DNA from 2 places in the Enterobacter sp. JBIWA008 genome. Region 2 is predicted to be linked to the other one. Evidence: predicted binding sites of a transcription regulator. Region 2 holds the regulator's gene; the other holds the start of a gene.
What was found. The regulator LexA, encoded in region 2, represses DNA repair genes until DNA is damaged. The targets are predictions, from matches to a motif close to TNCTGTATGTACATACAGNA.
Positions count from the first base shown of each region.

Region 1: dinB (DNA polymerase IV) is a predicted target of LexA. The motif match lies at 5,505-5,524, and genes of this name have one in related genera.

Region 1 covers NZ_CP074149.1:945,026-953,572, forward strand. The annotation lists gene KGP24_RS04490 (NADH:ubiquinone reductase (Na(+)-transporting) subunit B) at 1-1,011, shown strand, start outside; gene KGP24_RS04495 (Na(+)-translocating NADH-quinone reductase subunit C) at 1,004-1,798, shown strand; gene KGP24_RS04500 (NADH:ubiquinone reductase (Na(+)-transporting) subunit D) at 1,791-2,429, shown strand; gene nqrE (NADH:ubiquinone reductase (Na(+)-transporting) subunit E) at 2,436-3,032, shown strand; gene nqrF (NADH:ubiquinone reductase (Na(+)-transporting) subunit F) at 3,043-4,266, shown strand; gene nqrM ((Na+)-NQR maturation NqrM) at 4,269-4,481, shown strand; gene KGP24_RS04520 (glycerophosphodiester phosphodiesterase family protein) at 4,515-5,378, opposite strand; gene dinB (DNA polymerase IV) at 5,538-6,596, shown strand; gene pepD (cytosol nonspecific dipeptidase) at 6,659-8,116, opposite strand; gene gpt (xanthine phosphoribosyltransferase) at 8,377-8,547, shown strand, end outside.
Region 2 covers NZ_CP074149.1:356,596-365,142, forward strand. The annotation lists gene gntU (gluconate transporter) at 1-667, shown strand, start outside; gene plsB (glycerol-3-phosphate 1-O-acyltransferase PlsB) at 786-3,206, opposite strand; gene KGP24_RS01700 (diacylglycerol kinase) at 3,361-3,729, shown strand; gene lexA (transcriptional repressor LexA) at 3,838-4,446, shown strand; gene dinF (MATE family efflux transporter DinF) at 4,510-5,847, shown strand; gene KGP24_RS01715 (CsbD family protein) at 5,968-6,177, shown strand; gene zur (zinc uptake transcriptional repressor Zur) at 6,225-6,737, opposite strand; gene KGP24_RS01725 (cupin domain-containing protein) at 6,853-7,341, shown strand; gene KGP24_RS01730 (conjugal transfer protein TraF) at 7,514-8,547, shown strand, end outside.

The DNA.
Region 1 (8,547 bases), 590 kb from region 2:
CTGCAGACCATTCCGGCGCTGCACCACATGTACGATGCACAGCAGCTGGCGCAGGTAATCCAGTCAGACTGGCACTACCGTCTGGCCCAGTCGTTAGGGGTGAGCTTCGCTGCAAACGCGGGCTGGCTGAGCATGATGACGCTGGGCGCGGTTTTCTTCCTGCCGATTTACATCACGGTATTTATCGTGGGCGGCTTCTGGGAAGTGCTGTTTGCCATCATTCGTAAACACGAGATCAACGAAGGCTTCTTCGTGACCTCTATTTTGTTTGCCCTGATTGTTCCCCCGACGCTGCCGCTCTGGCAGGCGGCGCTGGGCATCAGCTTCGGCGTGGTGATTGCCAAAGAGATCTTCGGCGGCACCGGGCGTAACTTCCTCAACCCGGCGCTGGCGGGACGCGCGTTTCTGTTCTTTGCTTATCCGGCGCAAATCTCGGGCGATCTGGTGTGGACGGCGGCAGACGGATTTTCCGGCGCGACGCCGCTTTCACAGTGGGCTGCACACGGCGGCGAAACGCTGGTTAACAACGCTACAGGTCAGCCTGTCACCTGGTTTGATGCCTTTATTGGCACCATTCCGGGCTCCATCGGAGAAGTCTCTACGCTGATGATTTTGCTTGGCGGGGCGATCATTCTTTTCGGCCGCGTGGCCTCCTGGCGGATCGTTGCGGGCGTGATGCTCGGTATGGTGCTGACCGCCACCCTGTTCAACGTTATCGGTTCGACCACCAATCCGATGTTCTCCATGCCGTGGTACTGGCATCTGGTGCTGGGTGGCTTCGCGTTCGGCATGATGTTCATGGCGACGGACCCCGTCTCTGCCTCGTTTACGGACAAAGGTAAATGGAGCTATGGCGTGCTCATTGGCGCGATGTGTGTCCTGATCCGCGTGGTCAACCCGGCGTACCCGGAAGGGATGATGTTGGCCATTCTGTTTGCCAACCTGTTTGCGCCGCTCTTCGATTACCTGGTCGTGCGGGCCAATATCAAACGGAGGAAGGCGCGTGGCTGAAGTTAAAAATAACGACAGCATCAGCAAAACGCTGCTGGTGGTGCTGGTGCTCTGTCTGGTCTGTTCTATTGTCGTGGCCGGTTCTGCCGTGGGGTTAAAACCCCTACAGCAGGAGCAACGTGCGCTGGATAAACAGCGCAACATCCTGGCCGTCGCCGGGCTGATGCAGGAAGGAATGAGCGCAGACGACGTTTCGGCCGTCTTTGCTGAACGTATTTCGGCGCGTCTTGTGGATTTAAAAACGGGTGAACTGCTGGATAAAGACCCGGCAACATTCAACCAGGCGCTGGCGCTGAAAGATCCGCTGATGAGCCTGACGCTGGAGGCATCGCAAGATCCCGCCGGGATTAAGCGTCGTAGCAACCTGGCCGAAATCTATCTGGTTCGCGATCCTCAAAAACGCATTCAGGAAGTGGTACTGCCGATCTACGGCAACGGTCTGTGGTCAATGATGTACGCCTTTGTGGCACTGGATACCGATGGCCGCACGGTCAAAGGCATTACGTATTACGACCAGGGTGAAACCCCGGGGCTGGGTGGCGAAGTTGAAAACCCAAACTGGCGGGCACAGTTTGTCGGCAAGAAAGTGCTCGACGATAACGGTCTTCCTGCGCTGAAGGTGATGAAAGGGGCGGCACGTCCCGGTGACGACTACGCCGTTGACGGGCTTTCCGGCGCCACGCTCACCTCAAAAGGCGTGCAGCACAGTTTTGATTTCTGGATGGGTGAGCTGGGCTTTGGTCCTTTCCTGAAAAACGTACGTGAAGGAGCGCTGAACAATGGCTGATACCGGTGAACTGAAAGAAGTCAAAAAGGTGCTCATTGGCCCCCTGCTTGCCAATAACCCGATCACGCTCCAGGTGCTGGGCGTCTGTTCGGCTCTGGCGGTGACGACCAAGCTGGAAACGGCGGTGGTGATGACGCTGGCCGTCACGCTGGTCACGGCGTTCTCCAGCATGTTTATCTCGATGATCCGCCACCACATTCCCAACAGCGTGAGGATCATCGTCCAGATGGCGATCATCGCCTCGCTGGTTATCGTGGTCGATCAGCTGCTTCGCGCCTTCGCCTATGAAACCTCCAAACAGCTCTCGGTGTTTGTCGGGCTGATTATCACCAACTGTATCGTCATGGGACGTGCGGAAGCCTACGCCATGAAAATGCCGCCTATGGCGAGCTTTATGGACGGTATCGGCAACGGCCTCGGCTACGGCGTGATCCTGCTGACCGTTGGGTTCCTGCGTGAGCTGATTGGCAGCGGCAAGCTGTTTGGCATCACGGTGCTGGATACGGTGCAGAACGGCGGCTGGTATCTGCCAAACGGCCTGTTCCTGCTGGCCCCTAGCGCATTTTTCATTATCGGTTTGTTGATCTGGCTGATTCGTACGCTGAAGCCAGAGCAGCAGGAAAAGGAGTAACCGACGATGGCTCATTACCTGAGTTTGTTTGTGCGAGCGGTGTTTGTTGAAAACATGGCGCTCGCGTTTTTCCTCGGCATGTGTACGTTCCTTGCCGTGTCTAAAAAGGTCTCCACGGCATTTGGCCTGGGCGTGGCGGTCACCGTTGTTTTGGGGCTTTCGGTTCCGATTAACAATCTGGTTTACAACTTTGTGCTGCGGGACGGCGCGCTGGTGGAAGGGGTTGATCTCAGCTTCCTGAACTTCATCACCTTTATCGGGGTGATCGCGGCGCTGGTGCAAATCCTCGAGATGATCCTCGATAAATATTTCCCGTCGCTGTACAACGCGCTGGGGATCTTCCTGCCGCTGATCGCGGTGAACTGCGCCATCTTTGGCGGCGTCTCGTTTATGGTTCAGCGTGATTACAACTTCAGTGAATCCGTGGTGTACGGTTTTGGTTCCGGCATCGGCTGGATGCTGGCGATTGTCACCATGGCGGGGATCCGCGAGAAAATGAAATATGCCAACGTGCCTGCGGGTCTGCGTGGCTTAGGGATCACCTTTATCACCACCGGGCTGATGGCGCTGGGCTTTATGTCCTTCTCCGGTGTGCAGCTATAAGGGCTAACAGATGGAAATTATTCTTGGCGTGGTGATGTTCACGCTGATAGTACTGGTGCTGTCAGGGCTGATCCTGACGGCGCGTGCAAAGCTGGTCAATTCAGGGGATGTGGTCATTGATATCAATGACGATCCGCAGAATCAGATCCGCACTCCGGCGGGGGACAAGCTGCTCAACACGCTCTCCGGTAACGGCATTTTTGTCTCCTCCGCCTGCGGCGGCGGCGGCTCTTGCGGGCAGTGCCGCGTGACGGTAAAAGAGGGCGGTGGCGATATTCTGCCAACCGAGCTGGCGCATATTACAAAGCGTGAGGCAAAAGAGGGCTGTCGTCTGGCCTGCCAGGTCGCGGTGCGCCAGAACATGAAGATTGAGCTGCCGGAAGAGATCTTCGGCGTAAAAAAATGGGAGTGCGAGGTTATCTCTAATGATAACAAAGCCACCTTTATTAAAGAGCTGAAGCTGAGGGTGCCGGAAGGGGAAGATGTTCCGTTCCGCGCCGGGGGGTACATTCAGATTGAGTGTCCTGAGCATACCGTGGCCTACGCGGACTTCGACGTGCCGGATGAGTATCGTGCCGACTGGGACAAATTCAATCTCTTCCGCTTTGTCTCGGAGGTGAAAGAGCCGACGCTGCGCGCCTACTCGATGGCCAACTACCCGGAAGAGAAGGGCATCATCATGCTCAACGTGCGTATCGCCACGCCGCCACCGAATGTGCAGGATGCACCGCCGGGCGTGATGTCGTCATACATCTGGTCCCTGAAGCCTGGCGATAAGGTGACGATCTCCGGACCGTTCGGGGAGTTCTTCGCGAAAGATACCGACGCGGAAATGGTCTTTATCGGCGGTGGGGCCGGTATGGCCCCGTTGCGCTCGCACATTTTTGACCAGCTCAAGCGGTTGGGGAGCCAGCGTAAGATCAGCTTCTGGTACGGGGCGCGCTCGCTTCGCGAGATGTTCTATGATGATGAGTTTGAGCAGCTGGCGCGTGAAAACCCGAACTTTACCTTCCACGTTGCGCTTTCCGATCCGCAGCCGGAAGATAGCTGGACGGGCTATACGGGGTTCATCCACAACGTGCTGTATGAAAACTACCTCAAACAGCATCCGGCGCCTGAGGACTGCGAGTTCTATATGTGTGGTCCGCCGATGATGAACGCCGCCGTGATCAAGATGCTGAAAGATCTGGGCATAGAAGATGAGAATATCCTCCTTGATGATTTCGGAGGCTGATCATGCTGACCTTTCTGGCGACCTTCGCGGTGTTTGTGCTGGTGGTTTTCGGCATGTCATTAGGCTGGATTATCAAGCGTAAAAGCATTCAGGGCAGCTGCGGCGGTATCTCTTCTATCGGAATGGAAAAGGTTTGCGACTGCCCGGAACCGTGCGATGCGCGAAAAAAACGAATGGTGCGGGAACAGCAGCGTCAGCAAAAAAGAATCATCTAGCAAAAAAAGGCCGCATATTGCGGCCTTTCCTGTTTATTTTGCCCAGCTTTTCGCTTGCGCTGGCGAATCCACGAGAACCCCTTTGGCGCCTAATGCTTTGGCTTTCTGATAATCTTCGTTAGAGTTCACGCCGATAAAAATCAGGTGGGCATTGCCCTGGGAGCGAAAGCAATCAACGGCTTCTTTGTCCCATGTTAAGGTTGCAGGAGAGATCCCTTCGCCTAAGGTAAATTTCTCAACTACCTCGACCTTTCTGTTTAACTCAAGTCCATACCAGTAATCATTCATTTTTTGTGAGGGCGGAAGGCATTCGTGGCTTAACGAAATATTGGCCAGACGGGTGCGCGTTTCGCTGCGGGTCACAAAACGAGGGATTTCGGTAGGCAAAGCTTCCAGATAACGGTCTTCTGTTGAATAGACGCGAACCCGATTCAGGCTATTGGTTTCCTTCAACACGTTAAGCAGTTGCTTACCCATCATGTCCGGGTTTGCATCAGGGGATTTGATATCAATATAAAACTGCGTATCGGGCCAGGTAGTCAGTACCGATTTAAGCGTTGGTATCGTCGTATTTAGCAGGTTTTCCGGCAGTTCCTTGTCCTTCCACTTCACGCTGGTATCTATCTTCGCCAGTTCCGCGAGTGAATACTGTGACACCTTGCCTTGCTGATTGGTTAACGCTTTCAGGTCGCTTGGGCGATAGAGTACTGGAACCCCGTCCCGGCTTAATTGCACGGTGACCCAAATGGCCTGTGCCTTGTTTTCAAGCGCCAGTTTAATGGCCGGAAGGCTATTTTCAGGCGCATCCGCAGTGCCGCCCCGATGCGCAATGATCTCCGGGTTAGCAAATGCCGCGCTCGCCAGAAAAATTAATGGTACAGAAAAGATTTTCTTCATGAATTAATACCCTCCATTTATTTTTAAAGTGTATGTATATCAATATTTTATTCGGAATTTTCATAACACATTTTTACGACAAACATGCGACACGAAAACAGCTGACGCATTTTTTGCCTTTTGTTATACTGTATATAAATACATGTGTTGGTTCGAAAGATGCGCAAAATAATCCATGTCGATATGGACTGCTTTTTTGCCGCAGTGGAGATGCGTGACAACCCGGCGCTGCGGGATATTCCCATCGCCATTGGCGGCAGCCGCGTTCAGCGTGGTGTCATCAGCACCGCCAACTACCCTGCGCGCAAATTTGGCGTGCGCAGCGCTATGCCGACGGCGATGGCGCTAAAACTCTGTCCCCACCTCACCCTTTTGCCCGGTCGCTTTGAAGCCTACAAAGAAGCGTCAAACCATATACGGGAAATCTTCTCCCGCTATACCTCACTGATTGAGCCGCTATCGCTGGACGAAGCCTATCTGGACGTCACCGACAGCCTGCACTGTCATGGCTCCGCCACCCTGATGGCGCAGGAGATTCGCCAGACGATCTTCAACGAGCTGGATCTCACCGCATCGGCAGGCGTCGCGCCGGTAAAATTTCTCGCTAAAATCGCCTCCGATTTAAATAAGCCCAACGGTCAGTATGTCATCACGCCGGAAGAGGTACCTGCATTCCTAAAAACGCTGCCGCTTGGCAAAATCCCCGGAGTAGGAAAAGTCTCCGCCGCAAAGCTGGAAAGCATGGGGTTACGCACCTGCGAAGACGTGCAGCGAAGCGATCTTGCCATGCTGCTCAAGCGCTTTGGGAAGTTTGGCCGCGTGCTGTGGGAGCGCAGCCAGGGGATAGACGATCGCGATGTAAACAGCGAACGGCTGCGTAAATCCGTCGGCGTTGAGCGAACCCTCAGTGAAGATATTCATAACTGGTCGGAATGCGAAACCATTATCACGGAACAACTTTACCCGGAGCTGGAACGACGCTTAATTAAGGTGAAGCCGGACATGCTCATCGCCCGTCAGGGTATTAAATTAAAATTCAACGACTTCCAGCAGACCACGCAGGAACACGTCTGGCCGCGTCTGAATAAAGACGATCTTATCGCGACGGCGAAAAAGGCATGGGAAGAGCGTCGGGGCGGGCGAGGGGTGAGGCTGGTGGGATTGCACGTTACGCTGCTGGATCCGCAGTTAGAGCGTCAGCTGGTTTTGGGACTGTAAAAAAGCCCGGTATTTACCGGGCCTGCGTTTTTCACCCTCTCTCTTTGGGAGCGGGGAGGGTGCTACTTAACTGGGATCGCTTTCAGCAGTTCAGTCAGCAGCGTCCAGTAGTGACCGACGCTTTCGATATGAACCTGCTCATCCGGCGAGTGCGGACCGGTAATGGTTGGCCCGATGGACACCATATCCATATCCGGATACGGTTTCTTGAACAGACCACATTCCAGACCCGCGTGGATCACCTGGATGTTCGGGGTGCTGTTGAACAGACGCTGATAAGTTTCACGCACCAGCGCCATCACCGGAGAACTCGCATCCGGCTGCCAGCCCGGGTAGCTGCCTTTTGCAGACGTTTTCGCGCCCGCCAGCGTACCGAGAGATTCCAGCATGCTCACCACGTACTCTTTACCGCTATCTATAAGCGAGCGGATCAGGCAGACGATTTCCGCGCTGTCGTCACTCATGGTCACCACGCCCACGTTCAGTGAGGTTTCCACCACGCCTTTCGCCACGTCAGAGTTGCGGATCACGCCGTTTGGCGTCGCGTTCAGCAGCTGAACGAAGGTGTCACGAGATTGCACGGTCAGCGCGGCTTTATCTGTAGAAACAGATTCCAGCACCACGGTCAGGTTTTTCTCTTTCGCCGACAGTTCGTTTTTCAGGATATCCAGGTATACGGTGGAGAGATTTTTCAGCTCGTCCGCTTTTGCAGCAGGAACCGCTACGGTGGCGAACGCTTCGCGTGGGATCGCGTTACGCAGGGTACCGCCGTTGAAGTCCACCAGACGCAGGTCCAGCTCAGCTGCATGGCCTGCCAGGAAGCGCGCCAGCAGCTTGTTGGCATTACCCAGACCCAGGTGAATATCGCCGCCGGAGTGGCCGCCTTTCAGCCCTTTCAGCGTCAGCTTGAAGGTCTGGAAGCCTGCAGGGATCGCTTCGCGTGACAGCGGCAGGGTAGAGATGAAATCAATCCCGCCCGCGCAGCCCATGTAGATCTCGCCTTCTTCTTCAGAGTCGGTGTTGATCAGGATGTCCGCCTGCAGCCAGTTCGCCTGCAGACCGAATGCGCCGTCCATGCCCGCTTCTTCGGTCATGGTCAGCAGCACTTCCAGCGGGCCGTGCTCAACGCTGTCGTCGGCCAGCACCGCCAGCGCAGAGGCCATACCGATGCCGTTATCCGCGCCCAGCGTGGTGCCGCGTGCTTTCACCCAGTCGCCGTCGACGTAAGGTTGAATCGGGTCTTTGGTGAAGTCGTGAACGGTGTCGTTATTTTTCTGTGGCACCATGTCCAGGTGCGCCTGCAGCACAACCGGTTTGCGGTTTTCCATGCCTGCGGTAGCGGGTTTACGAATCAGAATGTTGCCAACCTGGTCGCGTTCAGCATGCAGACCTTTTTCCTTCGCCCAGCCCATAATATGTTCGGCAAGCTGTTCTTCATGGTAGGAAGGGTGTGGAATGGAGCAGATTTTTGCAAAAATATCCCACAGCGGCTGCGGGGATAATTGAGACAGTTCAGACACGATAAGTCTCCTTGTCGTGGCGCTGCAAGCAGGGTTGCAGGTCACAGGGTTAGCAGGTTAATAGTTACCACAAGTCAGGCTTGCGAGATGAAACTGAGAATACCACTTTCTCTGCTGGCTGGTAGCATAAAGCATGTAAAAACTCAGGCAGAGGGCGCTAAACACTGGTTTTTAGTGCGTCAGATCTCTATAATCTCGCGCAACCTATTTCCCCCTCGAACACTTTTTAAGCCGTATAAAAACAGGCTGGGACACTTCACATGAGCGAAAAATACGTCGTCACCTGGGACATGTTGCAGATTCACGCACGCAAACTGGCTGCGCGTCTGATGCCTTCCGAACAGTGGAAAGGCATTATTGCCGTCAGCCGTGGCGGTCTGGTACCGGGGGCGCTGCTGGCACGTGAGCTGGGTATTCGTCATGTCGATACC
Region 2 (8,547 bases):
CTTCGGCTTCAGCCTGTCGCTGATCCTGCTCCCGCTGGTGCTGGTGGGACTGAAAACCATCGCCGCGCGCTTTGTGCCGGTGGGTTCCAGCGCCTACGAGTGGTTTGAGTTCATCGGTCACCCGTTCACCGCGATCCTGGTGGCGTGTCTGGTGGCGATTTACGGCCTGGCGATGCGTCAGGGGATGCCGAAAGACCGCGTGATGGAGATCTGCGGCGCCGCGCTGCAGCCTGCGGGCATTATCCTGCTGGTGATCGGTGCCGGGGGTGTGTTCAAGCAGGTGCTGGTGGATTCCGGCGTAGGCCCGGCACTGGGCGAAGCGCTGACCGGAATGGGCCTGCCGATTGCGGTTACCTGCTTTGTGCTGGCCGCAGCGGTGCGTATCATTCAGGGCTCCGCAACCGTGGCGTGTTTAACCGCCGTGGGTCTGGTGATGCCGGTGATTGAACAGCTGAACTACTCCGGTGCGCAGATGGCGGCGCTCTCAATCTGCATCGCGGGCGGCTCGATTGTGGTATCCCACGTTAACGATGCAGGCTTCTGGCTTTTCGGTAAATTTACCGGCGCGACCGAAGCGCAAACCCTGAAAACCTGGACGCTGATGGAAACCATCCTCGGCACAACGGGGGCGATTGTCGGGATGATTGCCTTCACGCTGCTGAGCTGAATGCGGTGATTTAACAAGGCCCAAAAATAAGGCCCGGTAGCGTTAACGCTTACCGGGCCTTTATATTATGCAGAACACCAGGCCGGGTATGGTGAAACCACCACCCGGCTTTTTCACGTCACTCGTCCTGCGTCGCGCTCTCAATCGTTAAACGCACATCCGAGGTGATCAGTTCTGCCAGCATCTGGTACACCTTCAGCGTCTCTTCCGGCTCGGCATCGCCCGTATCACTGATGTAGCCTTCGTCGCGCAGCGTCAGAACCAGAGTGCTGAAGACCGCTTTGTCGAAGAATTCAGGAGCGTTAATGCCGTGCAGAACGGACAGACGCTGTGCCAGCGTCCGGCTCTCTTTCTCCAGCGTACCGCGGTTGATAGACGGATTCGCACTCAGCAGCCAGAACGTAATGGCGTAGCGCTGCAGCGTTTCGCGCGCACCGGCGGCCAGCAGCTGCAGGGTGCGGGAGCGTGACGGATTGATGTGCAGCTCGTCATTCGTGACGGTGATTAGCCCTTGACGACGTAGTTCTTCCGTCAGTTTGTCCAGTTCACCCGCCAGCTCATCCTTGCTCCAGCGTAGGAACAGCTCCGCTTTCAGCATCGGGTAGAGCGTATCAACGTGACGCAATAGCTCCTGACGCGAGATGCGGCGATGCTGGGTAATGATGGCCGCCATGAGCGACGGCAGCATCAGCATATGGGTGATGTTGTTGCGGTAGTACGTCATCAGCACTGCCTGCTCACGCGGCAGAATGATGATGTCGCCGATTGTGTCTTTTTCGACTTCAAACTTATTCATCTGCAGCGCGTGATCGATAAGCTCACTGGCGGTTGCTGAAGGCACGGTTGAATCAACCGAATACGGCACGTTGCGCATCATATCCAGATAGCAATCCAGCTGTTCCGTCAGTTGCTCACGGGTCAGTGAGCGCTGGCGCGAAGCGAGAAGTGCCGTACAGCACAAGTTCATGGCATTAGCCGCACCGGCGTTGTTAATGCGCACCATTAGTTCGGACGCAATGCCGTTGACCGTTGGCGTCAGCCAGGCCGGACGAATCGCTTCGATAGGATCGATGGATTCGCGCCACTCGGGAACGTGATGGTTCAGATATGTCATCAGCGGCATCGGCTCGCCGAAGTTCACATAGCCCTGGCCGAGATTGCGTAGCTTGCTCAAGCCGCGCAGCATCTGCGGCAGGCTCTCTTTCTCTTTGGTCGCACCGCGCAGCTCTTTGGCGTACGTGCCCACTTCCATCACGTGCTCATAGCCAATGTAGATTGGCACTAGCGTGATGGGACGGGTTCCTCCGCGCAGCATCGCCTGGATGGTCATCGACAGCGTGCCGGTCTTCGGATCGAGCAGACGTCCGGTACGGGAACGACCGCCCTCCACGAAGTACTCCACGGAATAGCCGCGGCTGAACAGCTCGCCCAGATACTCGCGGAACACGGTGGAGTAGAGCTTGTTGCCCTTGAAGGTACGACGGATAAAGAAGGCGCCCAGGCGGCGGAAAATCGGACCTGCTGGCCAGAAATTCAGGTTGATACCGGCAGCAATATGCGGCGGTACCAGCCCCTGGTGATAGAGCACGTAGGAAAGAAGCAGGTAGTCCATGTGGCTGCGGTGGCAGGGGACATAGACAATCTCATGGCCATCATGCGCCAGCTGGCGTACACGCTCGGCGTTATGAACGTTGATGCCCTGATACAGGCGGTTCCAGGTAAAGCCGAGAATACGATCGGACAGGCGAATCATCTCGTAAGAGAAGTTCGCTGCAATCTCTTCCATCAGCGCAATGGCGTTCTGCTGGGCTTTCTCATGCGATATTTTCTTGCTGCGCGCTTCGTCTTCAACGGCGCGAGCAATCGCTTTGGAGGCCAACAGCTTGTTGAACAAATCCTGACGCGCCGGGAGACGCGGCCCTACGGCAGCCAGGCGCTGACGGGCAAAGTGCATACGCGCCACGCGCGCCAGTTTTTGCGCGATGATCTTGTCGGTGCCGTGCTCGTCCGCCATTCGACGCAGCGAAACGGAAGGGGAGAAACGCACAAAGCTGTCGCGTCCCAGCCAGGAGACCGCGAAGAACTTCTGAATGCCGTTAAGCATGCGCAGTGGTGGGTTCTCTTCACCTTTTTCACGGCCCGGACGACGACCAAACATCACCGATACCGGCACCATCTGCACATCCAGATCGGGGTTGCTGCGATGCAGGTCGAGATAGTCATGGAACAGCTTGATGGACTCTTCTTTTGGCGTGTAGTAGGTAAACACGCGCGGTCCACCGTGAATGAACACGTAGCGCGGCAGCAGCGTACCGTCAACTTCAAGCGGTTCAAGCGGGTCCGGTAAGTCATGCGCCAGACACTGGGCGCGAAGCGTCAGTAAGTCTGCCTTCGAGTTATAAGGCAAAACGTACATAATAGGACGCGACGTATCGAGCCCCAACTCCAGCGCGGGTTCTGCTGGGATAGACTTGCTTTTTACCAGTATGCTTAATGGTAAATTAAGTAATTTGTAGTAAATTCGTGGCCAGCCGGACATAAACGATGTAAAGCCTCTGGTTAATAATGCAATTGCGGCGCAAGGATAACAGAAAGCGCGCAAAATTTCTGTTGTTACCCGTCATACTTCAGGCTGTAGCGAAACGCGCTACGGCTCCTGTTACTGACGCTCTTTTTTTAAAAAGGTTCTTTTAATGGCCAATAATACCACTGGGTTAACGCGTATCATCAAAGCCGCCGGCTATTCATGGAAAGGTTTCCGTGCTGCGTGGATCAACGAAGCCGCTTTTCGCCAGGAGGGCGTCGCCGCTATCATCGCGGTGATCATTGCCTGTTTCCTTGATGTTGATGCTATTACTCGCGTGCTTCTTATCGGTTCCGTGCTTCTGGTGATGATAGTGGAAATTCTTAATAGCGCTATTGAAGCCGTTGTTGATCGCATCGGTTCCGATTTCCATGAGCTTTCTGGCCGCGCAAAAGACATGGGCTCTGCTGCTGTGTTGCTGGCGATTATCACTGCCGTTATTACCTGGGTCACGCTGCTTTGGTCACATTTCCGATGAGCCTCGAGGAATAATTAAGTCCCTGGTTTTTTGTGCAGTTTTTGATTCCAAAATCGCCTTTGACTGTATATACTCACAGCATAACTGTATATACACCCAGGGGGCGGAATGAAAGCGTTAACGACCAGGCAGCAAGAGGTGTTTGATCTCATCCGGGATCATATCGGCCAGACGGGTATGCCACCCACGCGTGCGGAAATCGCTCAGCGTCTGGGCTTCCGTTCTCCGAATGCTGCCGAAGAACACCTGAAAGCGCTGGCGCGTAAGGGCGTGATTGAGATTGTTTCAGGCGCGTCACGTGGTATCCGCCTGCTGGTGGAAGAAGAGACGGGTATTCCGCTGGTGGGGCGTGTTGCTGCCGGTGAGCCTTTGCTGGCGCAGCAGCATATTGAAGGCCACTACCAGGTCGATCCGGCCATGTTCAAACCGAGCGCTGATTTCCTGCTGCGCGTTAGCGGCATGTCGATGAAAGACATCGGTATTCTTGACGGCGATCTGCTTGCGGTGCACAAAACGCAGGATGTGCGTAACGGTCAGGTGGTTGTCGCGCGCATTGATGATGAAGTCACCGTCAAGCGTCTGAAAAAACAGGGGAACACAGTTCAGCTACTGCCTGAAAACAACGAGTTCTCCCCGATTGTGGTCGATCTCCGCGAACAGAACTTCTCTATCGAAGGACTGGCGGTTGGGGTGATTCGCAACGGTGAATGGCTGTAACCTCTTCCTGACAGGCTATGGCGCCGCTGTAGCCTGCTTCATTCCCCACTCCCGGTATTTTTCATGTCACTGCTGACGGCATCCGATAAGGCATTGTGGCGTCTTGCTCTGCCGATGATTTTTTCCAATATTACCGTGCCCTTGCTGGGTCTGGTCGATACTGCCGTTATTGGTCATCTTGATTCGCCGGTTTATCTCGGCGGCGTGGCGATTGGCGCAACGGCAACCAGCTTCCTGTTTATGCTGCTGCTCTTTTTGCGTATGAGCACCACCGGGCTCACGGCACAGGCTTATGGTGCAAAAGATCCGCTGCGTCTGGCGCGGGCTCTGGTCCAGCCGCTGATCCTTGCGCTTGGCGCGGGGGCGTTAATCGTTATATTACGTGCGCCCCTGATCGACTTTGCACTCCATGTTGTTGGCGGCAGCGAGGCGGTACTGGCCCAGGCTCGACGTTTCCTTGAAATCCGCTGGCTCAGCGCGCCCGCCTCGCTGGCTAACCTGGTTCTGCTGGGGTGGCTACTGGGCGTTCAGTACGCCCGTGCGCCAGTGATTTTGCTGGTGGTGGGCAACCTTCTCAACATTGTGCTGGATGTCTGGCTGGTAATGGGACTGCATATGAATGTGCAGGGCGCGGCGCTGGCGACGGCGATTGCCGAGTACGGAACCTTTATTATTGGTCTTTGGATGGTCTGGCGCGTGCTGGCGATGCGCGGCATCTCCCTGGCGCTGCTCAAAACCGCATGGCGCGGCAATATCCGTAAGCTGCTGGCACTTAATCGTGACATCATGCTGCGCTCGCTGCTGCTTCAGCTCTGCTTCGGCGCGCTGACGGTTTTCGGGGCTCGACTGGGGCCAGAAATCGTTGCGGTCAACGCGGTATTGATGACGCTGCTGACCTTTACCGCCTACGCGCTGGACGGTTTTGCCTATGCGGTAGAAGCGCATTCCGGGCAGGCGTACGGTGCGCGCGAAAGCGGGCAGCTTCGGGACGTCTGGCGGGCAGCCTGCCGTCAGTCGGGACTGGTGGCGCTGGCGTTCGGCCTGGTTTACGCCTGCTTTGGTGAGCAGATCGTTTCATTACTTACGTCTATCCCTGCGCTGCGCGAGCTGGCGAGTCACTATCTCATCTGGCAAGTCATCTTACCGGTAGTCGGCGTCTGGTGTTATCTGCTGGACGGCATGTTTATTGGTGCGACGCGCGGAGCGGAAATGCGCAACAGCATGGCGGTCGCGGCGGTAGGGTTTGGCCTGACGCTGCTGACGCTTCCCTGGCTTGGAAATCACGGTTTGTGGCTGGCCCTGGCCGTTTTCCTCTCGCTGCGAGGGATATCGCTGGCTTTTATCTGGCACCGCCACTGGCAAAACGATACCTGGTTCCCTTCACGTCACGATATATCGTGACGGTTAAAGATTCCGAATATGAAATCAACTGCCAAATCCTTAACTACAATATTTATCACGTCCAGCAGAAAAGAACGTAACGGACGTTACGACCCGACGTTTAACTAAGAGGACACGATGATGAATAAAGACGAAATCGGCGGCAACTGGAAGCAGTTCAAAGGTAAAGCGAAAGAAAAGTGGGGTAAGCTGACAGATGACGATATGACCGTCATTGAAGGTAAACGCGATCAGCTTGTCGGTAAAATTCAGGAACGCTACGGCTACGCGAAAGATCAGGCGGAAAACGAAGTCAAAGACTGGGAAACCCGTAACGACTACCGCTGGTAACGCTGAATAACCCACAGGGCGGCTCTAAGCCGCCTTTTCTTTTGCCGTTAACGCGGCTTTTTCTTCACCAGAATTGAGTGGTCGTGCTGACATGCGTCCTGATGACGACAAGCTTCCACTTCCACGCAGGCAGAGCACAGCCCATGCGCTTCAATCACGTTATGACGCAGGGCAAAACCCATTTTCGCTGCCAGCGTATGCATAATATCTTCCACGCCTTCCGCAGCTTCTTCTTTCACCACGCCGCAGCGGTCACAGATAAACATCGCCGATGTGTGGGTGGGCTGATCAAACAGATGGCACAGCACATAGCTGTTGGTGGACTCAACTTTATGCACGAATCCTTGTTCCAGCAGGAAATCCAGCGCGCGATACACGGTTGGTGGCTTCGCCTGCGGCTCGCTTTCGCGGAGCAGGTCCAGCAGATCGTAAGCGCTGATGGCACCCTGCTGCAGGCTCATGAGACGTAATACTTCAAGGCGCTGCGGAGTCAGGCGCACATTGCGTTGCGCACACAGCTTTTCGGCCTGCGCTAACAGCTCTTTTGTGGACTTATCCATTTAGCACCCCGGATGTTATAGGACGGAAAACGCCCACTTTATCATGTTCTGGTAAAAACGCCGAGATCCGCCAGTCTGTGCTATACCTGACCCATTGCAAACCGGGAAATAAACAATGAAAAAACCTGACTGTATTCGGCACTGGCGCGACGTAGAAGGCGCGGATGATTCGACCTATCCAGGTAGCGATGAGCTTTTTTCTATCGGCGCCCCGTTGGCTCGCAAGCTTGGGCTAGGGCGCATTGGCATCCATCATGAGCGTTTGCCGCCCGGGCGCAGAACGTCCTATCCGCATGCGGAAAGCGATGAAGAAGAGTTCATTTATGTGCTCGAAGGTTATCCAGAGGCGTGGATTAATGGCTATTTATGGAAACTTGAACCGGGCGACAGCGTCGGTTTTCCTGCCGGAACCGGTATCTGCCACACCTTTATCAACAACACGGACGAAGAGGTGCGGTTACTGGTCGTTGGCGAGGCCAACAAGAAGCACAACCGCATCTACTATCCGCTCAACCCCGTGTATGCCGCTACCCGTGAGGATCGCTGGGTAGACCACCCACCCCAGTTTTTTGGACCGCATGATGGAAAACCTGGGAAAAAATAATTTCCTCTTCTATAAATATTGAGGGCCGTCACAAAATATAACAGGCCGTAAGGGAGTTTTACTTAGGGATAGAAATAGCGGGTCTTTTACTACTTATTCACAGCAATAGTTCGTTCCTGTTTGGGTGATAACAGACAGGGGTTATTTCATAACAGACTATAACGGGCATACTGTGAAAAAAAATTTTAAATTTTCGGTGGTTAGTATCGCTGTTTCCTTGTTTATGGCAAATCAGGCGGGAGCAGCCAATACCTGGACAGAATCACGGAGCGACGCAATGGGTGGCACTGGCGTTGCCTCCGGGAGCTATGGTAGCGGGGCGTTAATCAACCCCGCGTTGCTGGCAAAGGCAAAACCGGACGATGATGTGACGGTCATTTTGCCGTCCGTTGGCGTCCAGGTGACGGATGAGGACAATCTTCAGGATGAGATTGATACCATCAACGACAAAATCAACCATTATAAGGATGTGGTTAATAACCTTACGCCAATTGAGGTCATCACCAATCCGCTAGGCTCCATCAACCAGTTCCAGGGCGCGGCCAAAGATCTTGCCGATGAGCTGGACTATCTCAAGGGTAAAACCGCACGCGCGACGGCAGGCGCTGGGCTTGCCGTGAGTATCCCTAACGATGTGCTTTCCGTAGCCTTTATGGCGAAAGGCTATGCTCATGGCCGGGTGAGCTCGTCCATCGATCAGCAAGATATTGATTATCTGCGCGGCATTCAACGAAGCAATGTGGTGGCTGCCGGTGTTGCCCTGGACGCTGCGCTGAACGGTACGGATCAGATCACTAAAAACCTCAACTCAACGGCGTCTGGCCGGGCGGCGATTGTGTCCGACTATGGTGTTGCCGTTGCCCGTCAGTTTGACCTCGGCGGCGTCCCGGTTTCCGTGGGTGTGACGCCAAAGCTGCAAAAAACCTGGGTCTATAACTACACCACGTCAATCTACGATTACGACAGTAACAAGTGGAACGATAGCCGCTACCGCACGGACGACACGGGCTTTAACGTCGATGCCGGTATTGCGGCTGATTTCGGCGAACACTGGACCGTTGGCGTGAGCGGTCAAAACCTTATGTCGCGCGATATCGATACCAAAGATATCCGTATCCGTAACGGGCGTACGGGAGAAGTGGTGAGCTATAAAGACACCTACCAGATCCGTCCGCTGGTGACCGCCGGTGCCGCCTGGCACAACGA